Regions from separate parts of the Blautia sp. NSJ-140 genome, predicted to be linked through region 4. Evidence: riboswitches for the same ligand, from Rfam matches in the RefSeq annotation. Region 4 holds a riboswitch; each other region holds the start of a gene.
The links. A riboswitch is a leader RNA that binds a small molecule or an ion and turns the genes downstream of it on or off. The one in region 4 is predicted to bind cobalamin.

Region 1 (7,527 bases), on a different contig from region 4:
AATACTCTCGATCTTTTTGTGCTGATCCATATGAATGGAAAACTGTGCTCCCAGAAGTGCCTGTGTATACGGATGGAGAGAGTTTTTCGCAACATCCTCCCCAGGAATTACCTCTACAATATTTCCAAGATACATAACTGCGATCTGATGAGCAAAAGAACGAATCAGCGCCAGGTCATGACAGATAAACAGCATACTGATATTCTTTTCTTTCTGAAGGCGCACAAGAAGCTGGATCACGGATTCCTGTACAGAAACATCCAGTGCAGATGTAGCCTCATCACATACCAGAATCTCCGGTTCCAGAGAAAGTGCACGTGCAATACTGATACGCTGTCTCTGACCACCACTCATGTTATGGGGATAACGGTCTACAAAATCTCCAGGAAGCTCTACCATCTCCAGAAGTTCTCTGGCCTTGGCTTCTTTTTCACTTTTTTTCAGTTTCCCATAATTGATCAGTGGCTCTGTAAGAATGTCCACGATCTTCATTTTCGGATCAAAAGAAGCAAGCGGATCCTGGAATACCATCTGCATGTTCTGACGGTTCAGCCAGGTTTCCTTTTTGGAAAGATCTGCAAGATTTTTTCCATGGTAAAGGATCTCACCGCTGGTCGGCTTGTCAAGAGAAATGACCATACGGACAAATGTTGATTTACCGCAGCCACTCTCTCCTACGATTCCCAGAGTTTTTCCTTTATATACATTTAAGTTTACATCGTTGCAGGCTGTTAAGGTTCTGCCGCCGGAAGCCGGGAACTGCTTTACGATATGCTTCGCACTAAGTACGATATCAGATTCATTAAACATAACGCTGTCCCTCCATTTCCGGCACTGCAGCCAGCAGTTTCTTAGTATAGTCACTGGTCGGGTGATTCATAACTTCATCACGGGTTCCCTGATCCACAACTTTTCCATGCTGCATAACTACCAGCTGGTCAGCCATATAGGCTGCAACACCGATGTTATGGGTAACGATGATGATACCCGTTCCGAAATCATCACGGAGTTCCATCATCTGGCGTACGATCTGAGCCTGTGTAGTAACGTCCAGAGCACTGGTCGGCTCATCTGCCAGAAGAAGTTCCGGGTTAAATGTCATAGCCATGGCGATACCAACTCGCTGGCGCATACCACCGGAAAGCTGGTGCGGATAGCTTTTCATAATGTTTTCTGCATCAGGAAGACGCATTTTCTGAAGCATGGAGCATCCTTTTTTCCATGCTTCCGCTTTGGATACATCGGTATGTGTGCAAATATATTCCACATACTGACTGCCGATCTTACGAATCGGGTTTAAGGTTCCACCGCAGTCCTGGAAGATCATGGAAATACGGGTACCTCTTAATTTTCTCCATTCATCCTTTGTATTGGAAAGCAGAGATTTTCCGTTGAACTGGATATCACCGGCACTTACCCGGCCGCCCCCGGCAAGTGCGCCGAGAACAGCACGGATAACAGTTGTTTTTCCACTTCCACTCTCTCCTACTACACTGATGATCTCACCTTTCTTCATGGAAAGATTGAAATGCTCAATGATAGGTGCCTGCTTTCCGTACTGAACGGAAAGATCCTTGATTTCAAGCATAAATAAACGCTCCTTTACTCGGCAAGAGTGATATCCTTTGTCAGCCAGTAGTAGTCCATCGGATACATCTTAACGCCAGTTACCTTCTTATTGGAGAAGAGGTAAGTTGTCTCATATCCGAAGAATACAGTTGCTGCATCGTCCATGATATCCTGCTGGATGTCAACGATGAGATCTTTTCTCTTATCCTCATCAAATGTCTGAGCAAGCTCATCAAGAAGCTTATCTACATCCGGATTGTTATATCCTGCAGTGTTGTTTGCAGAAGAGCTGTACCAGTTCTCTCTTAAGTAGTTCTCCGGGTCACCGGTGTTGGCAACCAGTACGTTCCAGATAAGAAGGTCATACTGTCCGGAATCTCTCATGTCAAGAAGTGTCTCATAACTTACTGTATTCAGGTTTACGTTGATACCGATCTCTTTCAGGCTGGCCTGTGCTGCCTGTGCGTATACACCAAGCTCTGCACGGCTTGTGTAGATAACAAAATCAAGAACAAGCGGATCTCCGTCCGGAGTCTCTACATATCCGTCGCCATCAACATCTTTGTATCCAGCATCCTCGAGGATCTTTTTAGCGCTGTCCGGATCGTAAGAGTTTTCATCGTTGAGATCATCAAATCCAAAGTCAAGTGTTGGCGGAACCGGTGCTTTACCAGCTGTTGCACCACCCTCAAGAAGAGTGTTGCAGTATGTCTCTTTGTCAAGTCCACGGAGAAGTGCCTGACGAAGTGCCTTGTCGCTGAGTGCATGATCCTCATTCTGGTTCATGAATGCATAAGTAGAACGAAGAGACTGAAGCTCCTGGATGTCGTAATTGTCATTTCCCTCAAACTCAACCAGGTTCTCTGTTTTCAGGTTGTAAGCGATATCGATCTCGCCTGTCTGAAGAGCCATGGAACGTGTTGTCTGGTCATCGACACATTTCAGAGTAACTCTGTCAAGCGGAACTTCGCCATCCCAGTAGTTCTCATTCTTTACTACAACGCAGGAGTCTGTCGGGCTGAAAGACTCTACTGCATAAGGTCCTGTACAGATCGGTCCTTCCATTGCAAATGTGGAATCATCAACATTTGTATCAACGATCAGAAACAGCGGGTCTGCAAGGCATCCGGCCATGTTTGCGTTTGCTCTGTTCAGGTGGAAGATCAGGTTCTGTCCGTCAACTTCAATACTATCAAGGTCAAAGAACTCCGGAACACGGTCGCTCTTCTCAGCTGTACGCTCGATGGAAGCTTTTACCATCTCCGGTGTCATATCATCGCCGTTGGAGAATTTTACACCCTCACGGATCTTGAATGTCCATGTTTTTCCATCTTCACTGTTGTCCCACTCTTCTGCAAGACATGGAACGATATCACCGTTCTCATCGAATTTTGTAAGGCACTCACCGATCGCATAACGGGATACAACCCAGCTGAAATACTGCTCTGTCGGCTCAAGTGTATCTGCAAAGCTTGTTACTCCAATCGTGATTTCCTTATCACTGCTCTTATCGCCCTTTGCCTGAGCCACTGTTGTCATAGAAAAAGTCATCATACATGCAAGTGTAGCAGCCAGCACTTTTTTAACTACGTTATTTCTCATTTCATCCTCCTAAAGATAAATATACTGATTATTGGTGTTGGTTTGTTACAGAAACGTTTTTTAATCCTGGCGCGGATCCAGTACATCACGGATGCTGTCTCCAAGCATATTGAAAACAACAACACAGATCACGATCGCAATACCAGGGTAGATCATAAGCCATGGCGCTTTTGCCATGTAGGTTCTTCCTTCATTCAGCATCAGTCCCCACTCCGGTGTCGGCGCAGTTGCACCAAATCCCAGGAAAGAAAGAGAAGCCAGCTCCAGCATCATGGTTCCGATATCTGCTGCCGCAGTTACCACCATCTGGGTTACCATGTTCGGAAGAACGTGTACAAGAAGAATTTTCCAGGTCTTTGTTCCGTTTACCACTGCAGCTTCTATATAAAGACTCTTCTTGACTTTCAAAACCATACTTCTTGCAAGGCGGGCATACTTCGTCCAGCTTACAGCCGCGATGGAGATAACGGCATTTACCAGGTTTGGTCCCAGCATACCGGCAATGGCGATGGCCAGTACAAGGCCGGGGAAAGAGATCATCATATCTGCGATACGCATGATCACCGCGTCCACAACGCCACCGAAATATCCGGCAATAACTCCTAAAAATGTACCGATCACAAAAATCACCGCAACCAGACATAATGTCATGATCAGGGAAGTTCTTGTTCCGAAAATAACACGGGAAAGAAGATCTCGTCCAAGTTTATCCGTTCCGAACGGATGAGCGGAACTCGGCTCCTGCAGTGATTCAGTCATAACTGCATTCAGCGGATCATATGGCGCAAGCTGCGGTGCGAAGATCGCAACGCCAATTACCACCAGGCCCAGAATGAAGAAAAGAGTGAACTGTTTATTTTCTTTAAATACTCGTAATACCTTTTTCAATTATCTATCCTCCTTAAGTCTTGGATCGAGATAAGTGTAGGACAGATCCACAAGCAGGTTGATGCACATGTACAGGATCGCGATCCAGAGTACATAGCCCTGTACAAGAGGATAGTCACGACAGGAAATTGCCTTTACTGCCATATTTCCCATACCAGGCCAGTTGTAAATGATCTCTACAACTGCGGTACCTCCAAGGAGGCTTCCAAGGGAAAGACCCAGCAGTGTTACCAGCGGAAGCATTACATTAGGAAGAACGTGTTTCCAAAGGATCACGCTTTCTTTGATTCCACGCATTCTTGCACCGGTCACATAATCCTGGTGAAGCTCCTCCAGCACCGCACTTCTTACCTGGCGGGTATATTTCGCAGACATGGCAAGTGCAAGAGTCAGTGCCGGAAGGATCATAGACTTGAAATCCGTACTTCCTCCTGCTACATTGATCCAGCGAAGCTGAACACCAAAGATACTGAGAAGGATCAGGCCCAGCCAGAAGCTTGGAACAGATACTCCCACAAAGGTAATTCCTCTCACAAAATAATCCGGGAATTTGTTCTGATATACAGCGGCCAGGATTCCAAGCGGTATGGAAATAATGACCATCATCAAAAGTGCCAGCAAAGACATCCTCAGCGTTGGCCAGAAACAGGATACCAGTTTATCCGTTACCGGCATTTTGAAAGAATAGGACTGTCCCATATCTCCTGTAACAACACCCTTCAGCCAGGAACCATACTGCACGAGAAAGGGCTGATCAAGGCCAAGCTCATGTCTTGTTTGTTCCAGAAGCTCCGGTGTCGGAAGATTACCACATTCTGTCAGCATGATCTCCGCAGGATCACCAGGTGACAGGTAGGTCAGTCCAAATGTGAAAAAGCTGATTCCAAATAATACAATGATGATCTGGAGAAATCTTTTTCCTATTTGTTTCTTTGTCACGTTTTACTCCTTTCCTCATTTGATGCGATTTTAACATTGCCGTTTTAATTGAGTTAGATAAAAAAACTACTGGATTCTTATTATGCAGAACATGCATGGAATTTTAGAAATTTGCACGAAAAAAGCCCGCGATGAAATACGGGCACATAAAAAAATATGCTTCCTATCTTCCGTAAGAATCATTTTAAAACAATTGCAAGCAGGTCTCCTGACTTAGGATCCTTACCCTCAGACACCTTCCCGGTCTATTTCTCACGCACTCGACCAGTGGTATTTTGTCTGAGGATTCCCCCTTACAGTGACGGGATCGTACCGGATTTACACCGGTTTCCCTATTAATCCTCTCGGAACTTACAACGGCTGATGTGAAAATCAGCAAATGCTGTTAAATTACTTGAATATTATACGATAAAACTATAGTTTATGTCTATGGAAAAATGTTATATTTTTTGAAAACTCATAAATTTTGTTAAAGATGCTTGAACTGTATATATCCCCCATTGGGGATTTGACAATTAAATTTATCTGATCTGCTAAAAAAACACGGATTTTACCTCGCTGTTTTTACAAATAGAATAGCAAATGGTAAAACCCGGTTTTCTTACTGTTTCAATATGTTTTCAGACAGAAGCGTTCTGAAAAGATTGTTTACTATCAGGTCAGAGTATCTGTGATCGCCGCATATGCGATCATCGGTCCGTCTTCAATGATATTCAGGCTGGCTGTCTGATAAAGTACGACTCCGTTTTCAGTTGCAATAGACGTGTAAAGTAAATTTCCATAGTAATCTCTCAGTTCACCCAGTTCTTCCCCCTTAAAGAAGTACTCTCCAGGCTTCTTGGATGGATACCAGCATCCGGTATACGGCGCATATTCATAGACTACATTTTCAAGAAGCATCTGACGGTAATGCTTCAGACCATGACACGTCTTTCCCTGGAGATGAAAAACAAGGTGACGGACGTCTCTTTTATCCTGTTCTACTTCCTCCCAGGTCCAGTAGCTGTGTCCGCCTCTTTCGATAAGAATACTTGGAATTCCAAGAGAAGAAGCATAATTATAGGCGCCACCTGTGGCGGTTGTGGAACGGACTACATATTTTACGCCGATATGCCGTGCCATATGTAATGACTTCTCTGCTGTTTTTTCATCTACAACCCCTACATAATAAACATAGGGATGAAGTTGTTCGAAACCATCTCCGCTATGCAGGTCGATATAATAATCTGCTATAGAAAAAAGTTTCGTTACTATAGTATAGGCAATGCGATCTGCAGCCGTTCCCTCAGGATCTCCGGGGAAAACGCGGTTCAGGTTCTTGCCATCCTCATAGACCAGACTCATGGTGCGATGCTCAAAGCCGCTGACATTGACCAGGGGAACGATGATCACATTTCCCTTCAGTTCTTCCGGCTGAAATTCTTTTGCAAGTTCCATTGCTGCCTGGATTCCCACATACTCCGCACTGTGTATTCCTGCCGTGATCAGGACCGTCGGTCCGTCTTCCACTCCGCATATCACAGTTGCCGGCATTGCCATGCCATTTCCTGAGATCTTAATTTTTCCCTGTGCCTTCTCTCCTTTTTCAATCATCCAGTCATCAATTTTGATCATTGATTGTTTCCCTTTTCCTTTTTTATATTTCCGCACTTTTGACGATAAGTATATCATGCCTAACCGAAATTGTATATATTCTTTTTAGGATTCCGGGAATACAGAAAAAAACTTCCGTAACCGTTTTTCTGACCCGGTGTACAGAAGCTTTTTTCCTGAATGATATATGATTTATCTTTTCGCCAGTTCCCTGGTGATTTCCTCCCAGCTGACTCCTTTTTCCACCATGAGTACCATCATATGATAAAGAAAATCTGAAATTTCGTATTTAATCTCTTCTTTATCCGGATTTTTGGCTGCAATGACGATCTCTGTGCATTCTTCACCGACTTTTTTCAAAATCTTGTCGATTCCTTTATCAAAAAGATAATTAGTATAGGAACCTTCCTTTGGATGCTCTTTTCGGTCAGTGATCACATCATACACATTCTGGAACACGTGAAGTGGATTGGTATCATCGTACTCTTTTTTCATCAGAGGTTTGAAGAAACAGGTACGGTTTCCTGTATGGCAGGCTGCTCCAACCTGCTCCACTTTGGCAAGGATCGTATCATTATCACAGTCAATAGTAAGAGCCTTTACATACTGTACATGTCCGGATGTCAGCCCTTTGGTCCAGAGCTCATTCCGGCTGCGGCTCCAGTATGTCATTTTTCCCAGCTTCAATGTTGTGTTAAAAGCAAGCTCATTCATATAGGCCAGCATCAGTACTTCATCCGTCCGGTAATCCTGGACAATAACCGGAACCATTCCGTCACTGTTTAATTTAAAATCCGACCATGCAATATTACTTTTATATGTGTTTACCGGAATTCTGGCTTCTTCGCAGGTTTCCTTAAATGTATGCAGATCATTTTCAAGACTGCTTACATAAGCACCGCAAAGTCCGGACACAGCTGCTTCTCCTAAAAGCTT
Region 2 (7,527 bases), 130 kb from region 4:
CTCTACTTTGGCCGGAGATTCTACAGATGCTCTTCCTGATCCGCCTGTAAGGGTTACATCAGTCTCATAGGTTCCATCCTCCAGCTTCAGATCTTCCGGCTTTTTCCCTTCGGATTTCTTGTCGTCAGAGGTTTCTCCATCTTTGGACTCATCTGACTTTTCTGCTGTCTTTTTGTCAGAGGCAGCTCCTTCTTTTTCTGTATCGTCCGCTGTTTTTTCAGCAGTATCCTCTGTTTTTACAGGATCCTTTACGCTGACTTTATGGTCGTACCATTTGCCTTTTTCTCCCAGGATCGCCACGTTAAATTCCTCACCAATGGCCGATACCGGGATATCAAATCCGTAAACCTCTTCTGTATAACCATCGCTGTACTTAACTGTATCTGTGGTCGGATCGATAATCTCTGCTCCGTCCTTCTGGGCATCCTCGGCAGTTCCCGCAAACAGGTTAACGATCTTCTTGGAAACCAGACTTACGTGGATGGTCATTTTACCATCTTTGACCGTGAGTTCTCCTTTTTTGTCATTGGCCTCATTTACATGAAACATGCTGCTGTCTGTATCAAACTCTGCTGTATAAACGCCATCTTCCAGTGTATCTGCTTTGTCTGCATCCGTATCCTTTTCTCCGGAAGTTTCTGCTTCCTCACCGGACTCGGTTTTTGTTTCGTCTGTTTTTGCCATCGCAGGCACAGAACCCAGCACCAGGACTGATGCACTTGCCATTGCAAGAATTAAGTTTACATAGCGTTTTTTCATGATAATCTTCTCCCTTCCATAGATACAGCAATCTGCCCGGAAAACAGTCTTCCTGATCTTTCCGGGCAGTTACATTGATTTCTTATAGGTATCTGAACTCACTCAGATATTTTTGTATTTATTATTCTGCGGACTCCTCAGCAGAATCAGCCTCTGTATCTGCTGCATCAGAATCTGCGGATTCATCAGTGCTTCCCAGAGAATCGATTGCTGCCTTTGTATGCTCTACATAAAGCTTCTCAACGGCTTCGATCCTTCCAAGACCCTCGATCTGGCAGTCAACCTTATCGAAGTTTCCGGATGCTACAAACTGGCTCTTCCAGGAATCCTCATCATCACCGGCCATATCGTTGTTTGCATGGTCTCCGGCAACAACCATCAGCGGACGAAGAACAACGTTCTTGTATCCTGCTTCTTTTACTTTCTCGATAACCTTGTCGCAGGCTGTGTCTTCCGGCTCACCCTCTACAGTACCGATGAATGCGTTCTTGAATCCAAGGTCTTCCATCTGTGTCTGCATCTGATCGTATGTAATATTAGCTGTATGGGATGTTCCATGTCCCATAAATACGAATGCTGTACCAGCCTCAGCTGCTGCATCCATACTGTCAAATCCTGCCTCTTTGCAAGCCTCATCTGTGATCGCCTGAGCAACTGCTTTCTTGTCATCGTTGATCACTGTTGCATCATCTCCAACCTCGCCGAGCATTGGCTCTGCGATAGCTACAGACTCGAATTTATCTTTATATTCATTGATCGCTTCTGTCATCTCATCGTACTCAGCACCGTGCATCAGGTGAGTAGGCTGTACAACCAGGTTCTTAACACCATTCTCTACTGCACGGTCAAGAGCCTGCTGCATATTATCGATCACTTCATCATCTCTTGCCTCTACATGGTTGATGATGATCTGTGCTGTAAATGCTCTTCTTACAGACCAGTCCGGATAAGCTTCTGCAAGAGCATCCTCGATTCCCTTGACATCCTCTGCACGGCTGTCATTGAAGGAAGTACCGAAGCTTACAACAAGAAGCTCATTCTCACCGATCTCATCCTGGTTACGCGGATCGTCCTTGGAAGCATCTCCTGTGTCACGTCCAAAGTAATCCGGATCTGCATTCTCACCCTCTACCAGCTCTTTCTGAGCGTCTGTCAGAGCATCCCATGCTTCTTTGGCTGCCTTGCAGTCCTCATCTGTTGTGTCGTTTCTTTCCTGTACATAGATCTTGTCGATCAGAGCTGCTACATTATCTGCTGCTTCCTGATCTGCATCGGAAGCCTCTGTGGTATCAGCTGCCTCAGCGTTCTCTTCTGTAGCAGAATCCTCTGCTGCCATTGCTGTTGTAGCTGCACCCATAGAGCATGTCATGGAAACTGCGAGCATCAGAGCTAACATTGTTTTTCTTTTCATTTCTTATTGTCCTCTTTTCATGTATTTCCAGAATACTGATATGTACAAAAAACGGCAGCTCTCTGCGGCTGCCTGCTCACACATGATTCTCTGCGCAATACAAATACATAAAAAGAAGTTCTGTATTGTTATGGAGAATACAGATTCGTAAACCGCGAACCCTTGAATCTCGCAATAAGGCAGTTCTCCTGACTTGGTTCCACGCTGCTTTCCCTTCCCGGTCTCCCAGTGGTTATAAAAGCAGCTCCCCTTTCACAGTGACGGTATCGTTCCGGATTCTCACCGGATTCTCTTTTGCACATCCGACTGGATGCAACCTTATCGTTATAACATTTGCACATATTTTCTTTTATCTGGTTATCTAATTTTTACCACAAACTCACAAATTTGTCAAGATTGATGTCGGACGATTCACGGTTTTCTGTGACCTTCAGTTACTGTTCACTCCGTTCTCAGTAACACGCTTCGCGATGCACAGAATTTATGCTGATCGCATAAATTCGCGCGGTATGTCTCGGTTTTTCTGTGACCTTCGCTCACAAAAAACACCTCGCGGGACATTACCAGTGAACAGTAACGACCTTCACTCACAAAAACAGCCCCTTTCTGTCATCACCCTGATATCAGAAAAGGACTGTTTTGCTCATAATCGATAAACTGCTTCGCAGTTTATCTGGTTAAACGGATATTCGCAATCCGCTTCGCTACTTGCTCATAACAGATAAACTGCTCTGCAGTTTATCTGTTAAAATACTTCTGCTCCAGGTATCTGGCTACGTAGATTCCGCTGGCAGATGCATGGGAAAGAGAGTGTGTCACACCGCTGCAGTCTCCGATAACAAAGAGACCCTTGTGGCAAGTTTCCAGATTTTCGTCGATCTCAACCTCCATGTTGTAGAATTTAACCTCCACGCCATAAAGCAAAGTATCGTCATCCGCGGTTCCCGGTGCGATCTTGTCCAGGGCATAGATCATCTCGATGATGCCATCCAGGATACGTTTCGGCATAACAAGGCTTAAATCTCCCGGTGTCGCAGAAAGTGTAGGTGTTACGAAGCTTTCCTCAATACGGGCTTTTGTGCTTCGTCTTCCGCGGATCAGATCTCCGAACCGCTGTACCATAACACCACCGCCAAGCATATTGGAAAGTCTTGCAATGCTCTCACCGTATCCGTTGCTGTCATGGAACGGCTCTGAGAAATGCTTGGATACCAGAAGGGCAAAGTTTGTATTGTTGGTATGCTTTGCCGGATCTTCGTAGCTGTGACCGTTTACTGTGATGATACCGTTGGTATTTTCATTCACGACAACACCTCGCGGGTTCATGCAGAAGGTACGGACCATATCCTCAAACTTCTCAGTTCTGTAAACGATCTTGCTCTCATAAAGCTCATCTGTCAGACGGCTGAAAACCTCTGCCGGAAGCTCCACACGGACTCCGATGTCCACACGGTTGGAAAGAGTCGGGATCTTAAGCTCTGTACATACAGTTTCCATCCATTTACTTCCGCTTCGTCCTGCGGAGATGATACAGTAAGTTCCCTCGTAACGCTCATCGCCTACAACAACTGCGTAACCATCTTCTGTTTTCTCCACTTTATCAACAGATGCGTCAAAATAGAAATCCACATGGTCTTTCATTTTTTCATAGAGGTTCTGCAGCACCACATAGTTGATATCTGTTCCCAGATGACGGACTGATGCATCCAGAAGATGCAGGCCATTCTGAAGGCAGAGCTTACGAATCTCACTGTTTGTGGTGGAATAAAGCCTGGTTCCTTCACCGCCATGCATCAGGTTCAGTTTATCTACATATTCCATCAGCTCTGTGGCTGTATCCTTGCCGATATGCTGGTACAGAGTTCCGCCAAACTGATTGGTGATATTATATTTTCCATCGGAAAAAGCACCTGCACCGCCAAATCCCTTCATGATCGCGCAGGTTTTGCAGTGGATACAGGATTTTACTTTCTTTCCGTCGATGGGACATTTTCTTTTTTCCAGAGGATGACCTGCTTCAAAAACTGCGATCTTTTTCTCCGGATCATTATTCATCAGTTCATAGGCTGCAAAGATCCCACCGGGACCTGCCCCTACGATCAGTACATCATACTTCATAAATAAAAACTCCTTATTTTGTATTGCACATTTTCAGTGCTTTGTTTTTGCACAAACCCTGTCTATTCTACAACAAACGTGTTCAAAAGTCACCGTTTTTTTTCGGTTTTGGAAAAAAATCCTCAATCCTTCCGGAACCTTCCGATCTTAAGCTTTTTTCCATCTGTTTCCACAGTGATAGCACCGTTTTTCATGGTGTATTCCACCTGACTTCCGGCCTCTTTAAGCCGCTCTACGGTTTCCGGTGACGGATGTCCGTAGGTGTTGGCGGAAGAACAGGAAATGATCGCCACTTCCGGCTTTATTTTCTCAAGAAATGCTTCTGTGGTAGAATAACGGGAACCGTGATGTCCCACCTTCAGACAGTCAACATCCTCAAGCACCCCGGCTGCCAGAAGCTTTTTCTCCGTATCTGCACCGATATCTCCGGTAAAAAGCATCCGGAATTCTCCAAAAGACAACTTCATCACCATTGCTTCCTCATTCACATCTTTTCCCGCAGCATTTTTTTCCGGCCACAGAACAGAAAAAGATACCCTTCCGCAAAGCAGCTCATCTCCCTTTTCTGCTGTCACTACCTTAACTCCGGCAGTTTTTGCTGTCTCTGCAAGCTCCCTCCACGCATCTGGTCTTTCAACCCAGGCAGGCAGGATCAGATATCCGGCCCGGATGGTTGTGAGACCTTTTCCCATATATTCCAGAAGTTCCTTCACACCGTTGATGTGATCCTGATCTGTATGAGAAATAAAAATCCCATCCAGCCAGGAAATCCCCTGACTTTTCAATGCCGGCAAAAGACAGTATCTTCCAAGGTCCGACTGGCTGCTGCTTCCTCCGTCGATCAGAAAATGGTGATCCTCCGGGGTCTCCACAAGAATACCGTCCCCTTGTCCTACATCCAGGCAGATCACCTTCAGACTTCCTGCCGGATGATATCCCAGTATCAGGATTCCGACTGCCAGAAAAATACCGGCTGTTATCCGGATAGCATATAGCTTCCGGCAACCTGCTTCCGACCGCTCCCCTGATAGCTCCGTTTCCTCACAGACTGCTTTTTTCTTCCGGCGCTGTTCTTTTATATACTGTCCCATAAACAGAACTGTGATCAAAAAACCATAATATACCAGGATCTGCCATATTTCCGGCTCCCCTCCGATCCAGGTACTCCATCCCGACCTTCCTGCCAGACTGCAGAGATATTCATAAAAAAGCAGCAGTACCCTTGCCGGCAGGAGCACCAGTTTTGCTGCGGGAATACTGAGAATCCCCAGCAGCAGCGCCGCCATTCCTCCAGTCAGCACTACCCCCACACTTGGAAGCACCAACAGATTCAGGATAAATCCGGCAATAGAGACTTCTCCGAAAAACTTCAGCATCACCGGCAAAGTCACAAGCTGAAGAGCTATAGGACTTACCAGTGCCTTTGTCCATTTTTTCTCCGCTCCTGCAAGGGCACAGATCTTTTCCGCAGCGAGCCCCATTCCCAGAACACAGCCAAAGGACAGAAGAAATCCGCTGTCCAGGAGATAGGCCGGAGATTCCACAAGGATCATCATGGCAGTTACGGAAAGAGCACTCATCATATCATAGATCCGTCCGGTGATCCTGGCTCCCATGGCGATCAGAAACATAGTTACTGCACGCATGGTGGAAACACTCCCTCCGGTCATGATCCCATACTGCAGCATCACTCCCAGAGAAAAAATCCCGGCAGGCCAGATTCCCAGTCCCATCTTCTTTAGAAGGTTGTAAAGCCCCATTCCCAGAATACTGATATGAAGTCCGCTGATGGCAAGGATATGTATGATTCCGGCCAGCTGATAGCGCATCTGTGTTTCCGGATCCAGTTCCTGTTTGTCTCCAAGCGTCATGGCACAAAAAACAGGCGCATCTTTTCCTGCTGCTTCCTTCAGGATCTGTCTGCAGCTTTCTTTTATCTCCAAAAGGAGCTGCCTGTAGCCGGAATACACGGCTGTTTTCTTTTGGAGCACAGCGTTCTTCATGAAATAATAAATATGACGACAGGCATAAAAGTGTTGGCTATCAAAGCCCCCCGGATTCGCAGGACCTTCCACTCTTTTCAGCGTTCCCTTGACCAGGATCCGCATTCCCGGTTTCAGATCTTCTTCTTTTTTGAGAAATATTCTTACATTTTCAATTGGAAATTTTTTTGACTGATGGATAAGATATGTTTTTTTCAGATAAACAGACTGGGAAAATTCTGTGTTTTCATACTGTTCCACTTCCCCGCAGATCATGGAACCAGGATGCGCTTCGATCTGCTCCTGCACATTTACCGGAAGGGGATTCCCCCTGATCAGAGGAATCCCCATAAGCTCCAGCGTGCCAAGACTCAGCACCATAAGAAAACACAAAAGACACATCGGCCTTTTCACCATAAATGTTCTCCCGTTTTCTGATATTTTGAAATGTTTTATTTTTTCTGTTCTTTTTTAGCCTTTGTGTGTGCCAGCAGGCTGTCGTTCCACTCATAGAACTTATAAAGCTGCATGTTCTGGCCAAAGGTCACTTCCTTGTTTCCTTCGATGGAAATCTCAACTTTGTCCATATCTGTTGCCGCGATCAATGTATTTACCACCGAATACACGGCAACCTGTTCCGAAACATCCAACGCATAATCCTGAAACACAGAATTATAATCTACATAGCAGATACCGTTTGCTCTCGTCAGGGAAAGTACCTCTGAATTCTCCGGTATTGTAGGATAATGTCCTTTTTCCAGCGGACCTCTTGCAAGCTGCTCCAGAACCACCGTAGCTTTCGGAAGATTTCGTCTGTAGCGGACACTTCTCTGTTCCGCTACCAGTTTATCTCCGTTTTTGTTTGTGAAATACAGAGTAAAGGTGTCATAACTGTACACATCCCCATCGGAGCCGGAAAACTCCACAAAGGTGTCGTTATTCATGGCTCCCACTTCTTCACCCCTGGTATCTGTCAGTGGCTTTTTACCCACACAGATCTCAACGGACTCCACTCCTGGAACCTGCAAAAAGATCTTCACTATACCTGCCCGCACCAGAAGTTCCCTGGTACGTGACATTTTATCATAGGCCTCATTGAATTCTATGTTCAGGACTCCATCCTGTATGGAATAAGAAGAAATCTTTACCCCCTCCGGAAAAAGTGAGATTCCGTTTTCCCTGGTCTCTCGGTTATTCAGACTCTCGGAAAAATTGCGCAGCATCACTTCTGTTGTTTCCTTCTCCGGAGTATATTTT
Region 3 (7,527 bases), 150 kb from region 4:
CTGCATCTGCTGCAGGAGCTGCATCTTTATCACAATCACAGTCTTTTCCAACGAAATCATACTGATATCCTGGGAACTGTTTGTAGTCCTCACTGTGGCATGCACCACCGCAGTTGTGGCAGTTCTTGCCGTCTTTGTTCAGGCAGAGGCTTGCCGGATGTTTACCAGGCATACCAAATTTACGACGGATCGCATAGAGTTTCTCGATGTTCTCTTTGTCGAATTCCTTCGGTCCGCCAAGGAGCTTGGTCTGATACAGAAGCTGTGCGTAGAACTCTACAGACTCCATCTTCATGTATGCAGCGTTAAGGTCTGTGCTCCATGTAAGTGCTCCGTGGTTCTCAAGAAGTACTGCATCAAAGTATGGAAGGTATTTCTCAAGGTTGTCCGGAATCTCCATTGTGGAAGGTGTACCATACTCAGCGATCGGAACGCATCCAAGAGCGATAACTGCCTCCGGCATGATCGGCTGTGTAAGCGGAATACCTGCGATTGCGAAAGATGTTGCATAGATCGGATGAGCATGTACAACAGATCCTACGTCCGGTCTCTTCTCATATACTCTCATGTGCATCTTGATCTCAGATGATGGTTTGAATCCCGGGTTAGCCTGGATTACATTACCCTTGCCATCTACTTTACAGATGAACTCTGGTGTCATGAATCCTTTGGATACACCAGTTGGTGTGCAAAGATATTCATTCTCAGCTACTTTAACAGAAAAGTTTCCGTCGTTAGCTGCAACCATGTTACGGTTGTAAATTCTCTTACCGATGTCACAAAGCTGTTTTTTGATTTCAAACTCGTTTACCATGCTTAATTTCCTCCTTGAGCATTGGATTGCACTATTTTGTTTCTGAGAACATTTTACCCCATACCACAAAATAAGTCAAGGACAATCCGTTGTTTTGTGTTGGTTTCTTGTTGTTTTTTATGTTGTTTTTATTGTTTTTTATATTTTCTGTTTGCAAAGGATCTTTTTTCTGTAATCCCGTATCTCTCAGCCGCCGATCTGGCAGTCCAGGCCGCATACCGCATGCACTGCATTCTTCAGCATCTGCATATGTTCTGCTGTGGGCGGAAGGATTCCTTCCATTAAATAGGGTCTGCCAAGTCCTTCATATTTATCCTGTCCCAGCCTGTGATACGGAAGAAGATGGATCTTGTTTACGCCCGGAAGGGATGCTGCAAATCTTGCGATCGCCTGGATTTCTTCCACAGAATCATTAAATGTGGGGATCACCGGAACGCGGATCACCAGCCTGGTTTTTCCGTAGAGCGCAACCCTTCTTGCATTCTCCAGCATCAGTCCGTTGGCCCGTCCTGTGAATTCTTTATGTTTTTCCTGATTCATATGCTTGATATCCATCAGATATACATCCAGATAGGGAAGTACCTGTTCGATCTTTTCCCATGGGGCACAGGCCATACTTTCTACCGCTGTGTTGATCCCTCTCTCCTTTGCCGCGCGGAGAAGATCTCTGGAAAAGTCCGCCTGACACATACATTCCCCTCCGGAAAGGGTGATCCCGCCTCCGGAACGGTAATAATAGGCACGGTCCTTTTCCACCTCTTCGATCATTTCACGAACTGTCACGTCGCGGCCGATCACTTTATCTTCTCCCAGAACCTTCATGTTCTGGATCCGGTATTCCTGTGATTCCGGATTACAGCACCAGCGGCAGCGGAGAACGCAGCCCTTCAGGAACACGATGGTACGGATACCCGGTCCATCGTGTACTGAATATTTCTGAATATCAAAGATCCTGCCCTTTGTATCCAAATAGTCCATACGTTACTCCTTTAGAAGCCCTGCTCTGTTCTTCTGATGATATCATCCTGCAGAGATCTGGAAAGTGTAGTGAACAATGCGCTGTAGCCTGCAACACGTACAACCAGATGTTTGTACTTCTCAGGATGTTTCTGTGCATCCAGAAGTGTTTCTCTGTCAACAACATTAAACTGCATATGCATGCCCTTCTGATCAAAGTATCCTCGGATCAATGCCACGAATTTCTCCAGTCCTTCTCTTCCTGCAAGTGCTGACGGATGGAATTTCTGATTAAACAGTGTTCCGTTGGATACGATAAAATGATCCAGACGTGATACAGAAGTTGCCGCAGCTGTCGGTCCCTTCACATCCTTGCCGGCTGACGGGGAAACACCATCTGCTACCGGAGTATGTGCGTAACGGCCATCCGGTGTTGCACCGGTCTGTCCGCCAAGCGGAACATTTGCAGATACAGGATAAAGTCCCGCCTGATAATGTCCGCCTCTTGGGTTCATATATTTCTGAAGCGGTCTTGTGTAAGTATAAGCCACATCTCTTGCAAAGTAGTCCACATCCGGGATATCATTTCCAAATTTCGGAACCTCATCAATCATCTTGTGGATCTCTTCGAATCTTGCCTTCTTCTCCGGAGATGGCTCTGTTCCGAGAGCTGCTGTCATAACAGCTGTTGCGGTCTGCTCATTTACACTGATGCCATTCTCCTGGAGCTTCTGCATAACGATGGTGGTGATATCTGCTGCAGCCTGTGCATCGATACCCTTGCCGTAGTTCCATGCCAGAGCCTCCTTCAACTCCTCCATGGTCATCTTCTTTTCTTCATATACAAGCTTGCGGATCGCATACAGAGAATCTGCCATGTTTGCAATACCAAATCCCTGAGGACCTGTAAAGTTATAAACAGCTCCGCCTTCCTGAACGGATTTGCCTCGTTTCAGACAGTCATCCACCATACAGGAAAGGAATGGAAGCGGACATCTCTCCGCATGTGCCACATCAATGGCATTATCAGCATTTACAAGCAGGGAAATGAAATATTCCATCTGTTTCTTATATGCATCATAGAACTCATCGAAGCTCTTCATCTCTGTGACATCGCCGGTCTGGACACTGATCTGTACCCCTTTGTCCATACCATTGGAGAAAACCATCTCCAGCGGACGACACATGTTAAAGAATGCAGCGTCATGCCAGCCCTCTGTCTTACCTGCCTTCTGCGGTTCTACACAACCGATGATGTTATATTCTCTGGCATCTGCAAGAGAAAGGCCACGGTTCTGCAGTGCAGGAATGATAACCTCATCATTGTAATAAGCCGGGAGTCCGATTCCTGTTCTTGTAAGCTCTGCAGCCTTGATCAGGAATTCATGCGGAGATCCGTTCCATACTCTTACAGAAAGAGACGGTGCCGGAAGATGCACATGCATAGACGCCTGGATGCACATAAAGGAGAGATCATTGGTCACATCCTCGCCATCCTTGTTCTGACCACCTGCGATCAAGTTCTGGAAAAGGCTGTAGCCTGCAAAACCCTCTGCAGATGCAGCATCACGACATTTATTCAGGTCGTTTAATTTTACCCATATACAGTCCATCAGTTCCTGGGCAAATTCTCTGGTAAGATTGCCTGCTTCCATATCACTCTTGTAATACGGATACATATACTGGTCAAAACGTCCCGGAGAAATAGAATGTCCGCTGCTTTCCATCTGGATCAGCTGCTGTACAAACCAGAAGGACTGGCACGCCTCATAGAAGTTACGGGCGCCCTTTGCCGGTACGTGTGTACAATTGGATGCGATCTGAAGGAGTTCCTGTTTTCTGGTCGGATCCTGACACTGATATGCCATCTGTTCTGCGAGCTCGGCATAGCGATGTGCATAGTCAATAACTGCCTGACAGCTCATGATAACTGCTTCCAGGAAACGGGATTTCTTTGCGTAATCACCATCTCCTACATTACACTCATCCAGTTCCTTCTGAGCTTTGGCAATGATTCCTTCATAACCGATTGCCAGAACTTCTTCATATTTAACGGTTACGTGTCCTACACCATTGTAGAAATAGTTTCCGGGTGTAAAAATATTGTGGTCAATGGCAAGAATCGCTTCCGGTGCCATGTAGGAGGTTGCAAGCTCACTGGTAGTCTTACCTTTCCAGTATTTATGTACCTCACGGAGCTCCGCCTTGGTTTCCTCCGCAATATAAAATGGATCGGCTGTTCTGGTAGCCACTGTATCCAGCTCATCCTCCAGCCACTGGAAAGAATACTCCGGAAACGTCTGACATCCTCTCGGCGCCAAAGTGCTGCTTCCGACGATCAGCTCCTCATCACGGATGATGATTGGAATGTTGTGCAGGATGTGGGCAAATGCCTTGGCCCTGCGGGTGATGATCGGCTCGTCTTCTGTTGCTTTGTAAGACTCTGTGATCAGTTTTGCTCTGGCAGATTCGATCACCGGCATCTTTGCATAAAGATTATCTACAAGATGTGTGATCCTGTCTGTTTTCGGAACATCTGCTATATGAAATTTCTCCATGATTCTCCTTTCTCATAACCGGTTGTTTCTGGTGATCTGTCTGCCTCTGCGCTTCCAGAACCGCTCCTGTCCGGCTATGTGCTCATGTAGTTTTATTATACCTTACCCCTACTTCGATGTCAACGAAATCCAACATGTGTTTCTAGCTGTTTTTGTGGTTTTTATTGGTTGCACCCTGTTGATTTTATTTGTTTTTTGTATTTTTATGTTTTTCTCTATTGACTTTGCTTTTCTGCTCTGCCATACTTGGATTTATATAGAAATTCCTTTGTTTTTCAAAAAAAATTTATGTAAAGCGGACATTCGCATTCCACTCTGTTACATGTTCTCAAACAGTAAAAGAGGTGTATTTTTATGTATCTTTCTGATATGCATACCCACTCCATCGCCAGTGGTCACGGCACGGAATGTACCATCACCAACATGGCACGTGCAGCTGCTGAGAAAGGTCTCCGGCTTCTCGGGATCACTGATCACGGTCCCGGCACTCTTGCAGCCGGAACTTCCTCCTATTTCCGCAGCCTTACCTATTCTCCTAAAAAACATTTCGGTGTGGAATTACTCTACGGAATTGAACTGAATATCCTTGACCGCAGCGGAACGGTAGATTTAGACCAGGAATTATTATGTAAACTTGATTACGCCATTGCCAGCATGCATGCCTGGAATTACCGCTGCGGTACCAGAGCCGAAAACACAGAAGCTTTTATCAATGTAATGAAAAACCCCTGTGTGAAGATCCTCGGACATAGTGATAACACTCATTACCCGGTTAATTATGATGCGCTTGCAAGGGCTGCCAGGGAAACCGGCACGATCTTTGAGATCAACGAAGCTTCTCTTGCACCTTATGGCTATCGTGGCGACACAAGAGAAAACTGTTTCGAGATCCTTCGATGCTGCCGCAAATATGATCTGCCGCTGCTTCTTTCCAGTGACAGCCATGGCCCGGAGCATATCGGAGATTTTACCTATGCTGCTGAGTTTGTTCATCAGGCCATGTTTCCAGAACAGCTGATCCTCAACAACCAGCTTCCCAGACTCAAGGTTTTTCTCCAAACCAGAGAATGATCTTCTGTATTTTTTCCGACAGATAACAGCTATTGTCCACCCCAAAACAAAACAGGCCAGTTCAAACACAGGAATATACATTTTCCTGTATCTGAACTGACCTGTTTTTTATTTTTCCCGCTGCTTCCGTACAATTTCCGCAAGCTCGCTATATTTACCTGTAACATATCCGAAGTTCTCTCTTCTGTGAGGAAGCTTGCATTCGGTGCAGTCTTTGATGCCGCTTTCCGTAAAGCGAAAATTACCACCACATTTATCTCCCAGTGCATATAAAGGACAATAGCAGAACAGACAGTTGAAGTTCTCCGGATCTGCTCCTTTATGGCATGGAAAGTACTCACAATTTTTGTGGCTGAAGTAAGAGTATTCTTTGCCTTCCCAGTATGGCTTCTCCATGGCTCTTTTCTCCTCTCCTGACATAACCACGCATAAATTTTCCTATAAAAAAAGAGGTAGCGATGCCACCCCGGGGTAGAAATATAATCCGTTCATGAGTGCGCGGAGGGAACGAATGTATCCGGAGTAGTATCGCCTGCCATTTAATCATGTATAATTCATATGAACAGGCGCATTCCATAAAAAAATGCCTACTCTCGTAAAAAAGTAGACAACGTCCCAGGGGTGCGGAGTCCCTGAAATGGTTGTTACACTTTACACGGAAGTTTAACCTCGCCATAACAAGCAGGTTTCCTGGCTCCGGGATCATGGCTCCTCTCTCCTTCTCATACATACGTACAATGGACTATGAGATTTGCTCCTCCGTTACAGTGACCGGATCGCTCAGGTTTCACACCTGATTCCCTTTTCTGCGGACCTCTGATAATCAATACATAACTGTCAGCCATCCTCAGCACTTGCTATGTTCAATATGGAATTATACTGACATCATAATAACATCCTGTTAATTATATGTCAATACTATTTTCAATATTTATATATTTATGAGCATATTTTGTTGCTGTTTACTCCGTTCCATGGGTTTTCAGTGTTTTTTACGACATAAAAAACAGCCCGACAAACTGCTGTCGGGCTGCTGTGTTTTTATTTTCTGTTGTACGTTCTTATTATACAAGACGTCTTACAGATACAATTGTTCTGTATGTAGCATCATTGCTGATCTTGATCCCGTCCTGAGAGTTCGATGCATGAACGATCTGGCCATTACCCATGTAAATAGCCACGTGTCCGCCATAGCAGATCAAATCTCCCGGCTGTGCATCTGCGTAGGATACTTCTGTACCTGCATTCTGCTGCTCATAGGATGTTCTCGGAAGGCTGACTCCGAAGTTCGCATAGACACTCTGTACAAATCCGGAGCAGTCTGCACCATTGGTAAGGCTTGTTCCGCCCCATACGTAAGGATTTCCTACAAACTGTGTGGCATAATTCACAACAGAAGATCCTGAACCGCTGCTGTAAGAAGAACTGTCACTGTCTGAGGATGTGTCCTCTGCACTTTCTTCGGATGCATCTGTGCTGTTATCGTAATCTGCGTCTGCATTATCCTCTGTATTCTCAGTATCCCCGGACGCATCATCATTTTCACCATTGTCTGCATCTTCATCCACATGCTCGGTGTCATCCTCTGCAGTATCCTCATCTGTATTCTCGATCACGTTGCCGTCCTCATCGTACTGTACATCTTCGCTCTCGTCCGCCTCATCCTGCTGTGCTTCCTGCTCTGCCTGGCGTCTTGCTTCCTCTTCTGCCTCAGCCTGTGCTCTCGCTGCTGCTTCAGCCTCGGCCTGACGTCTTGCCTCTTCCTCTGCTGCAATACGCTCAGCCTCTAATCTCTGAAGCTCTGCAGTCTGCTCTGCAAGAAGGTTTGCATAATCTGTAGCCTGCTGCTGTGCGTAGGCGATCTCATTATCATAATCTGCGGATGTGGCACGCTTCTCATCCAGCTGTGCCTGCAGGTTCTGGGACTCTGCTTCATATTCCTGCTTCATCCCCTCCAGCTCTGCCTTCTCCTGTGTGTACTGTGCTTCCAGGTTTGCCACCTGCTGGATCGTATTGGAATATTTTTCAAGGCTCTTACGGTCCTGCTCATAAGTCTTCTGTGTGTACTCTGCTCTTGTAAGAAGGTCAGACAGGTTCTCTGCATTCAGCATCATCTGGAACCATGCA
Region 4 (7,527 bases):
ATTGCATTATCACCTCTGCTCCTTATTATATAGTTTTAAATACTACTTGTAAAGAAACTTTTTTCAGAGAGGTGGGTTTACCGGAAAGTAAAGTCATGATAGTATATAAAGATACTGTTCATATGGAAAAAGAAATGGAGATCAAAATGAGTATACATGATGCTTTGGACACATTGAATCCTATGCAGCGGGAAGCTGCCGTACATACAGAGGGACCGCTTCTGATCCTTGCAGGAGCCGGTTCCGGAAAAACAAGAGTGCTGACCCACAGGATCGCCTATTTAATGGAAGAAAAGGGGGTAAACCCATGGAATATCCTGGCGATCACCTTTACCAACAAGGCTGCCAGTGAGATGCGGGAACGTGTGAATAAAATTGCGGGAATGGGTGCGGAGAGCGTATGGGTCTCCACCTTCCATTCCGCCTGCGTGAGGATCCTGCGCAGACATATTGAGGTGCTGGGTTTCAACAGTAATTTTACCATTTATGATGCCGACGACCAGAAAACAGTCATGAAGGAAATCTTCCGGAAGTTTGATATCAATACCAAGATTTACAAGGAACGCGCTGTTCTTGCTGATATTTCCCATGCCAAGGATGAACTGATCACACCGGAAGAGATGGAGCTGAATGCGGGCGGCGATCCGGATGCACGGAAGATTGCCGGTATGTATAAGGAATATCAGTCTATCCTCCGGGGAAACAATGCGCTGGATTTTGATGACCTGATCGTGAAGACTGTGGAGCTTTTTCAGCATAATCCGGATATCCTGGACTATTATCAGGAACGTTTCAAATATATTATGGTGGATGAGTATCAGGATACCAATACTGCCCAGTTTAAATTTGTAAGTCTTCTTGCTGAGAAATACAAGAATCTCTGTGTGGTTGGTGATGATGACCAGTCCATCTATCGTTTTCGTGGAGCAAATATCGGGAATATCTTAGGATTTGAGAAGGTTTTTCCTGAGGCTAAGGTGGTGCGCCTGGAACAGAATTACCGTTCTACCCAGAATATCCTCAATGCAGCCAATGAGGTGATCGTCAACAACACAGAGCGTAAGGAAAAACGCCTCTGGACAGAGAACGAAGAGGGAGATAAAGTACATTTCCGTCAGTTCAACAACGGATTTGAGGAAGCGGAGTATGTTGCAGGAGAAATCATCCAGGGGCGCCGCAACGGGAAATTCCAGTACAAGGATTGTGCAGTACTTTATCGGACCAATGCTCAGTCCCGTCTCTTTGAGGAGAAATTCCTTCTGGCAAATGTTCCTTATAAGATTGTCGGCGGCGTGAACTTTTATGCCCGCAAAGAGATTAAGGATCTGTTAAGCTATCTGAAGACCATTGACAATGCCAGTGATGATCTGGCTGTGCGCAGGATCTTAAATGTGCCAAAAAGAGGGATCGGACTCACCAGCATCGGCCGGGTCCAGGACTATGCGGATATGATGAACCTGAGCTTTTACGATGCTCTCCGCGTGGTGGAGGAAGTACCGTCCATTGGCAGGGCAGCAGGAAAGATCAATGATTTTGTATCCTTTATCCAGGGACTGAAAAGTAAGGCAGAGGCCTATACAGTCCGTGAAACCCTGGAAGAGGTTATTGAGCTTACCGGTTATGTGAAGGAGCTGGAGGCAGAGAAAACGGAGGAGGCCCAGGCGAGGATCGAAAATATTGATGAGCTGATCTCCAAGACAGAATCCTTCCAGGAAGCCATGGAGGAGGCCGGACAGCCGGCAACACTTTCTGCATTTCTGGAGGAGATTGCACTGGTGGCAGATATCGATTCTGTTGATCCGGATCAGGATTATGTGCTGCTGATGACCCTTCACAGTGCCAAGGGACTGGAGTTCCCCAATGTATTTATCGTAGGAATGGAGGACGGTGTTTTTCCGGGATATGCTTCCATCTGGTCCGGTGATCCGTCGGATATAGAGGAGGAGCGAAGGCTCTGTTATGTGGGAATCACCCGTGCCATGAAAGAGCTGACCTTAACCTGTGCAAAACAGCGGATGATCCGTGGGGAGACTCAGTATAACCGTGTGTCACGTTTTGTAAGGGAGGTTCCACGGGAGCTGGTAGATCTTGGACATACCATTCAGGAAAAAAAGCCCAAGGTAGATGATATCGTATCTCCGAAAAGCGCCTATGCCCAGATGAAAATGAATTTCCAGGCAAAGAGCACCCTGCAGAAAAAAGATTTCACAGTGAAGAAGGCGGACAGCCTGGACTATGGTGAGGGAGACACGGTCCGTCATGTGAAATTCGGAGTCGGTATCGTAAAAAATATCGCAGACGGCGGCAGAGACTACGAAGTGACGGTAGACTTTGACAAAGTCGGCGTGAAAAAAATGTTCGCCGGTTTTGCCAAGCTGAAAAAGATCTGAGAGGGATCTCTCCGGGCAGACTATTTCTGCAAAAAACTGTAAAAATCCGGCCTCAAGGTTGTAATTGGAAAACCGGTATGTTAGAATTAATATCAGCGTAATTGAATTACTGTGAAGTGAACAGTATCACCGGCACATATGCTGCCGGATACTGTGAGAGGGAATCGGGTAAAAAGCCTGAGCGGTTGCGGCCACTGTATACAGAAGAAGGGATTTCACATGCCATTGCAGAAACTTATGTGAGAAGGCGAAATCCCGATGTCAGAGAGATTCTGGAGAAAATTCTGATACATCATTCATGATCGGCTAAAAGATGAATGGTGTATCAGTTTTTATTTTGCGGAGTTTTTTCTGAGTCTGTAAGTCAGGAAACCTGCTTGACAGTATGTAAGTGGGAGCTTCCGTACAAAGTGTTCCGTGCAGATTTTATGAAGCCCCATCTTTTCGGTTACCCATAGGCAACAGAAGATAAAACAGGCGAAAAGAGAGGAAATGAAATGAAAAACAAGTATGTATCCACAAGAATCATGGCAATGGTAATGGCAGCGGCAATGACCGTATCTGCAGCTCCGGCTGTTTATGCCGCAGAGAGAGCAGACTCCGAGACCATCAAGGAAGACAACCAGCCGGCAGCAGAAGACAGTACAGAGTCTGCAGACACCGAAGATTCTTCCGCAGAGGCAACCAAGACAGAATATCCTCTGACCATCACAACCTATGATTACGATGGAAACGAAATCGAAACCACTTATGAAAAAGCACCGGAAAAAGTCCTTGCTGTATATCAGGGAAGCATTGAGACTATGCTCGCACTTGGTCTGGAAGACCACCTGGTAGCTACCGCAGGTCTTGATAATGAAGTTCCGGAAGATCTCAAAGAAGCATTCTCAAAAACAAATTATCTTGACGAATTTACCCCATCCCTTGAAACTGTAACAATGCTGGAGCCGGACATGATCTTATCCTGGAGCTCTCTTTTCTCTGATAAGAATCTGGGAAATGTAACAGACTGGATCGACAAAGGCTGCAACACCTACTACAACACCAATACTCGTCCGGACGGCGACAGAACACTGGAAAATGAATTCACAGATATCTTAAATATCGGAAAGATCTTCGATGTACAGGACAAAGCGCAGGCTATCGTTGATGATGCAAAAGCAGTGATCGACAAAACTCTTACTGCAACTGCAGATGTAAAAGACAAACCAAGCGTAATGGTATTGGAGCCTCTTGGAGATGACATCACAAACTATGGCGTAAAGAGCCTTGGCGGAGATATGGTAACACAGTTAGGCGCAACTCTTGCAAACCCGGATGCTTCCACCGTTGGAAAAGAGGATATCATCGCAGCCAACCCTGACGTGATCTTTGTGGTTTACATGCCATATGCAGGAGATGATCCGGAAACTGTTAAGAACAGCCAGCTTGCAGTGATCCAGGATGATGAGTCCCTGAAGAGTCTTGACGCAGTAAAGAACGGACGTGTTTACCCGATCATGCTCAGTGAGATGTATGCAAGTGCAACACGTACCCAGGACGGAATCGAAACTTTTGCAAAGGGATTATATCCGGACGTAAATCTTGACTGATCGGAGAAAATGCAGTGAAAGAAACAGCTTCACAAAGAAAAAAAGATAAGGTGCTCAGAACATCCATGTATGTGGCAGTTCTCATCGGACTTGCAGGATTCCTTATTTTTTCCATACTTGCAGCCATCACTTTTGGAAATGCGGATCTGTCACTGAAGGATGTATACAGCGTTATCGCTTATAAATTGTTTCATATAAAAAGTCTGTCCGCCTATGCGGAAGGCGCAGTTCATGATGTTGTGTGGCTGATCCGGCTGCCCAGAGTCCTTCTGGCTCTGGCAGTTGGAATGGCTCTTTCCGTGTGCGGCGTGGTGATGCAGGCTATCGTGCAGAACCCGCTGGCAGACCCGTATGTGCTGGGTATCTCATCTGGTGCATCTCTGGGTGCCACACTGGCCATCATGCTTGGAATCGGAAGCTTTCTTGGCGGAAACTCTGTGGGAATCACTGCTTTCATTGGCGCGATGATCACTTCTTTTGCGGTGATCGCCATTGCAAACATGGGTGGAAAGGCAACTTCCGCAAAACTGATCCTTGCGGGAATGGCGGTCAGCGCAGTCTGTTCTGCTTTTTCCAATTTTGTCATTTATATTACCAATGACAAAAATGCGGCAACAGAAGTTATGAAGTGGAGCATGGGAAGTCTTGCCGGAGCAAGCTGGACCAGAGTGGGTGTAATGCTTCCGGTCACGCTGGTGTGCGTGGCTGTTTTCTGGACGCAGTACCGGAACCTGAATCTGATGCTTCTGGGAGATGACGTATCCATTACCCTTGGAACAGATCTGCACAGACTGCGGACTTTTTATCTGATCGTTGCTTCTGCTATGATCGGATTTGCCGTGTACTGTGCCGGTGTGATCGGATTTGTGGGACTGGTGATCCCTCATGTGGTCCGGATCCTTTTTGGAACAGATCACAGAAAACTGCTCCCCTTAAGTGCGCTTCTTGGTGCATCGTTTCTGATCTGGTGCGATGTGGCATGTCGTGTGATCCTTAAAAATTCCGAGATGCCCATCGGTGTGCTGGTATCCATTATCGGTGCTCCCTGCTTTATTTATCTGCTTGTGCGGAAATCCTATGGATTCGGAGGTGCCCGGTAATGAAGATCACCACAGAAAATATTCAGGTTGGCTTTCACGCCAGACAGATCCTGAAGGGAATCTCCATGGAATCCCAGGATAAGGAACTGGTAGGAATCATCGGACCAAACGGAAGCGGAAAATCCACTTTGCTGAAATGCATTTACCGTATTCTGAAACCAGACGCAGGAGCCGTGTATCTGGACGGCGAGGAGCTTCATTCCATGAGTGTTCGAAGCTCTGCGAAAAAAATGGCCGTGGTGGCACAGCACAATTATTATAATTTTGATTTTACGGTCCGCGAGGTGGTTCTTATGGGGCGTGCGCCTCATAAAAAGACTCTGGAACGGGACAATGCAAAAGATTACCAGATCGTGGATGAAGCGCTGAAAACCGTACAGATGGAGGCGTTTGCAGACCGTACCTTTTCCACTCTTTCCGGAGGAGAGCAGCAGAGGGTGATCCTGGCAAGAGCACTTGCCCAGCAGACTTCTGCACTGATTCTGGATGAGCCTACCAATCATCTGGACATTACCCACCAGATCATGCTGATGGAGCTGGTGAAAAAACTTAATGTAACCGTGATCTCCGCTATTCACGATCTGAATATTGCAGCAGCATACTGTGATAAGATCTATGTACTGAAGGACGGAGTTCTGGAAGGTTACGGAACGCCGGAAGAAGTCCTGACCCCGGAGCTGATCCGCAGGATCTATAAAGTAGAAGCGGAGATCGTTTACGACAGCCGCGGAAAGATGCATATTTTGTTTTTATGATTCTGGCTGTGAGGCGGGATGCATAGAGGGAAAAAGATGAAAAAGATTGGGATTTTGACATGCCTTAATTCCAATGATGTGTGTACCAGGGCAGGATGTCTGTCTGCATTTCGGGAAAGAAGAGATTTTTTTTCCGGCTATCCGGAAGATACGATTCTGGCAGCTGTGATGACATGCAACGGATGCAAAGAAACCAATGCAAAAGAACCTGCTGAAGATGAGGGGATTTTGGAAAAGGCAGACCGGCTGGTCAGTGAAAAGATCAGCGTCATCCATGTCGGGGTATGCCGTCTGAATGAGGAAAAAAAGGAATGTCCGCGGATAACACAGATCTGCGGTCTGATAGAAGAACGCGGGATCAAAGTGATCCGAGGAACCCATAAAGAATAAGAGAAAACCGCCGTATCTTTCCGGAAATGCCGGAAATACGGCGATTTTTTTACAGAATGTTTCTGCGAAAATTTGTGTAAGTTCTGGTAAAACCAGACATATGGTGGTATAATAAGAACATTAAAAAAAGGCTCGGGTGCAGCGACCTCAAAAACGCTGCGCTGTAGATTTACTGACAGAAAGTACAGCCGAACAGAAAGAAAGGATGGTGCAGTGTTATGAATTTAAATACAACAAAACTTGAAGAACTGCTCGCAACACTGAAGAAAAAAGAAGAAGAGAAAGATAAGAACACAGTCCTTTGGGTACTGGCGATCATCGGTGCTGTTGCAGCTGTTGCCGGTATTGCGTTTGCAGTATACCGTTTCTTCGCTCCGGATTATCTGGAAGATTTTGAAGAAGATTTTGATGATGACTTCGATGATTATTTCGAGGATGAGGAAGAGTAAGAACTTTCACTGCAGAGGCTGTTTTGAGCAGATCAGAATGGCTGTCTGTTATGTATGAATATGAGAAGCGGATAATTGAAGCCCCGGCGCGATACCGGGGCTTGATTTTTGAAGACGGACCGTGAAACGCTGTACTAGTTATAAAACAGAAAGAGGATTTATGAAAAAAGGTGAAATTTACGAAGGTATTATAGAAAAAGTGGAATTTCCAAACAAAGGTTTTGTTTGGGTTGATGACCAGAAAGTAATTGTAAAAAACGGAATCCCGGGACAGAAAGTCAGGTTTATGATCAATAAGAAACGTTCCGGCCGGGCGGAAGGACGTCTTCTGGAGGTTCTGGAGAAATCTCCGCTGGAGACAAGAGAACCTGCCTGTCAGGAGTTTCCGGCATGTGGCGGCTGCATGTATCAGACCATGAGCTATGAGGCACAGAAGGAGATGAAGGAATGTCAGGTGAGGGAACTTCTGGATGGGGCAGTAAGAGAAAGTCTGGCTAAGATCGGGAAGAACGGTAATGTGACAGAAGAAGCTGAGGCTGCAGATCGTTTATATCACTGGGATGGGATCTACGGCAGTCCCATTGAGTTCGGGTACCGCAATAAGATGGAGTTTTCTTTTGGGGATGAGTATAAGGATGGGCCGCTGTCCCTTGGACTTCACAAAAAGGGAAGCACTTACGATATCCTGAATACGGATGACTGTAAGCTGGTTCATCCGGATATGACAAAGATCCTGGTCTGTGTGCGGGAGTTTTTCCTGGAGCGTAATGCCAGCTTCTATAAAAAGCTGCAGCATGTGGGGTATCTTCGACATCTTCTTCTTCGAAGAGGCGTTACAAGTGGTGAGATCC

Region 1: it holds a riboswitch for cobalamin, as region 4 does, so the genes downstream of both, nikB (nickel ABC transporter permease) here and MUB50_RS00860 (ABC transporter substrate-binding protein) in region 4, are expected to answer to the same signal.
Region 2: it holds a riboswitch for cobalamin, as region 4 does, so the genes downstream of both, MUB50_RS00275 (sirohydrochlorin cobaltochelatase) here and MUB50_RS00860 (ABC transporter substrate-binding protein) in region 4, are expected to answer to the same signal.
Region 3: it holds a riboswitch for cobalamin, as region 4 does, so the genes downstream of both, MUB50_RS00210 (cysteine-rich small domain-containing protein) here and MUB50_RS00860 (ABC transporter substrate-binding protein) in region 4, are expected to answer to the same signal.

Annotation. Positions count from the first base shown of each region.
Region 1 covers NZ_JALIFS010000005.1:148,205-155,731, reverse strand. Annotated here, with positions in the region: gene MUB50_RS07935 (ABC transporter ATP-binding protein) at 1-810, opposite strand, end outside; gene MUB50_RS07930 (ABC transporter ATP-binding protein) at 803-1,588, opposite strand; gene MUB50_RS07925 (ABC transporter substrate-binding protein) at 1,603-3,171, opposite strand; gene nikC (nickel transporter permease) at 3,232-4,059, opposite strand; gene nikB (nickel ABC transporter permease) at 4,060-4,998, opposite strand; cobalamin riboswitch at 5,180-5,368, opposite strand; gene MUB50_RS07910 (M14 family metallopeptidase) at 5,653-6,612, opposite strand; gene hisIE (bifunctional phosphoribosyl-AMP cyclohydrolase/phosphoribosyl-ATP diphosphatase HisIE) at 6,784-7,527, opposite strand, start outside.
Region 2 covers NZ_JALIFS010000001.1:60,425-67,951, forward strand. Annotated here, with positions in the region: gene MUB50_RS00270 (hypothetical protein) at 1-759, opposite strand, end outside; gene MUB50_RS00275 (sirohydrochlorin cobaltochelatase) at 881-2,170, opposite strand; cobalamin riboswitch at 2,332-2,506, opposite strand; gene MUB50_RS00280 (NAD(P)/FAD-dependent oxidoreductase) at 2,909-4,288, opposite strand; gene MUB50_RS00285 (DNA internalization-related competence protein ComEC/Rec2) at 4,411-6,687, opposite strand; gene MUB50_RS00290 (GerMN domain-containing protein) at 6,723-7,527, opposite strand, start outside.
Region 3 covers NZ_JALIFS010000001.1:40,323-47,849, forward strand. Annotated here, with positions in the region: gene MUB50_RS00190 (class II aldolase/adducin family protein) at 1-814, opposite strand, end outside; gene MUB50_RS00195 (glycyl-radical enzyme activating protein) at 1,001-1,792, opposite strand; gene MUB50_RS00200 (glycyl radical protein) at 1,804-4,329, opposite strand; gene MUB50_RS00205 (phosphatase) at 4,684-5,400, shown strand; gene MUB50_RS00210 (cysteine-rich small domain-containing protein) at 5,509-5,796, opposite strand; cobalamin riboswitch at 6,064-6,233, opposite strand; gene MUB50_RS00215 (C40 family peptidase) at 6,465-7,527, opposite strand, start outside.
Region 4 covers NZ_JALIFS010000001.1:186,293-193,819, reverse strand. Annotated here, with positions in the region: gene MUB50_RS00870 (DUF1836 domain-containing protein) at 1-2, opposite strand, end outside; gene pcrA (DNA helicase PcrA) at 147-2,390, shown strand; cobalamin riboswitch at 2,492-2,781, shown strand; gene MUB50_RS00860 (ABC transporter substrate-binding protein) at 2,888-3,982, shown strand; gene MUB50_RS00855 (FecCD family ABC transporter permease) at 3,997-5,082, shown strand; gene MUB50_RS00850 (ABC transporter ATP-binding protein) at 5,082-5,837, shown strand; gene MUB50_RS00845 (CGGC domain-containing protein) at 5,874-6,227, shown strand; gene MUB50_RS00840 (hypothetical protein) at 6,446-6,676, shown strand; gene rlmD (23S rRNA (uracil(1939)-C(5))-methyltransferase RlmD) at 6,837-7,527, shown strand, end outside.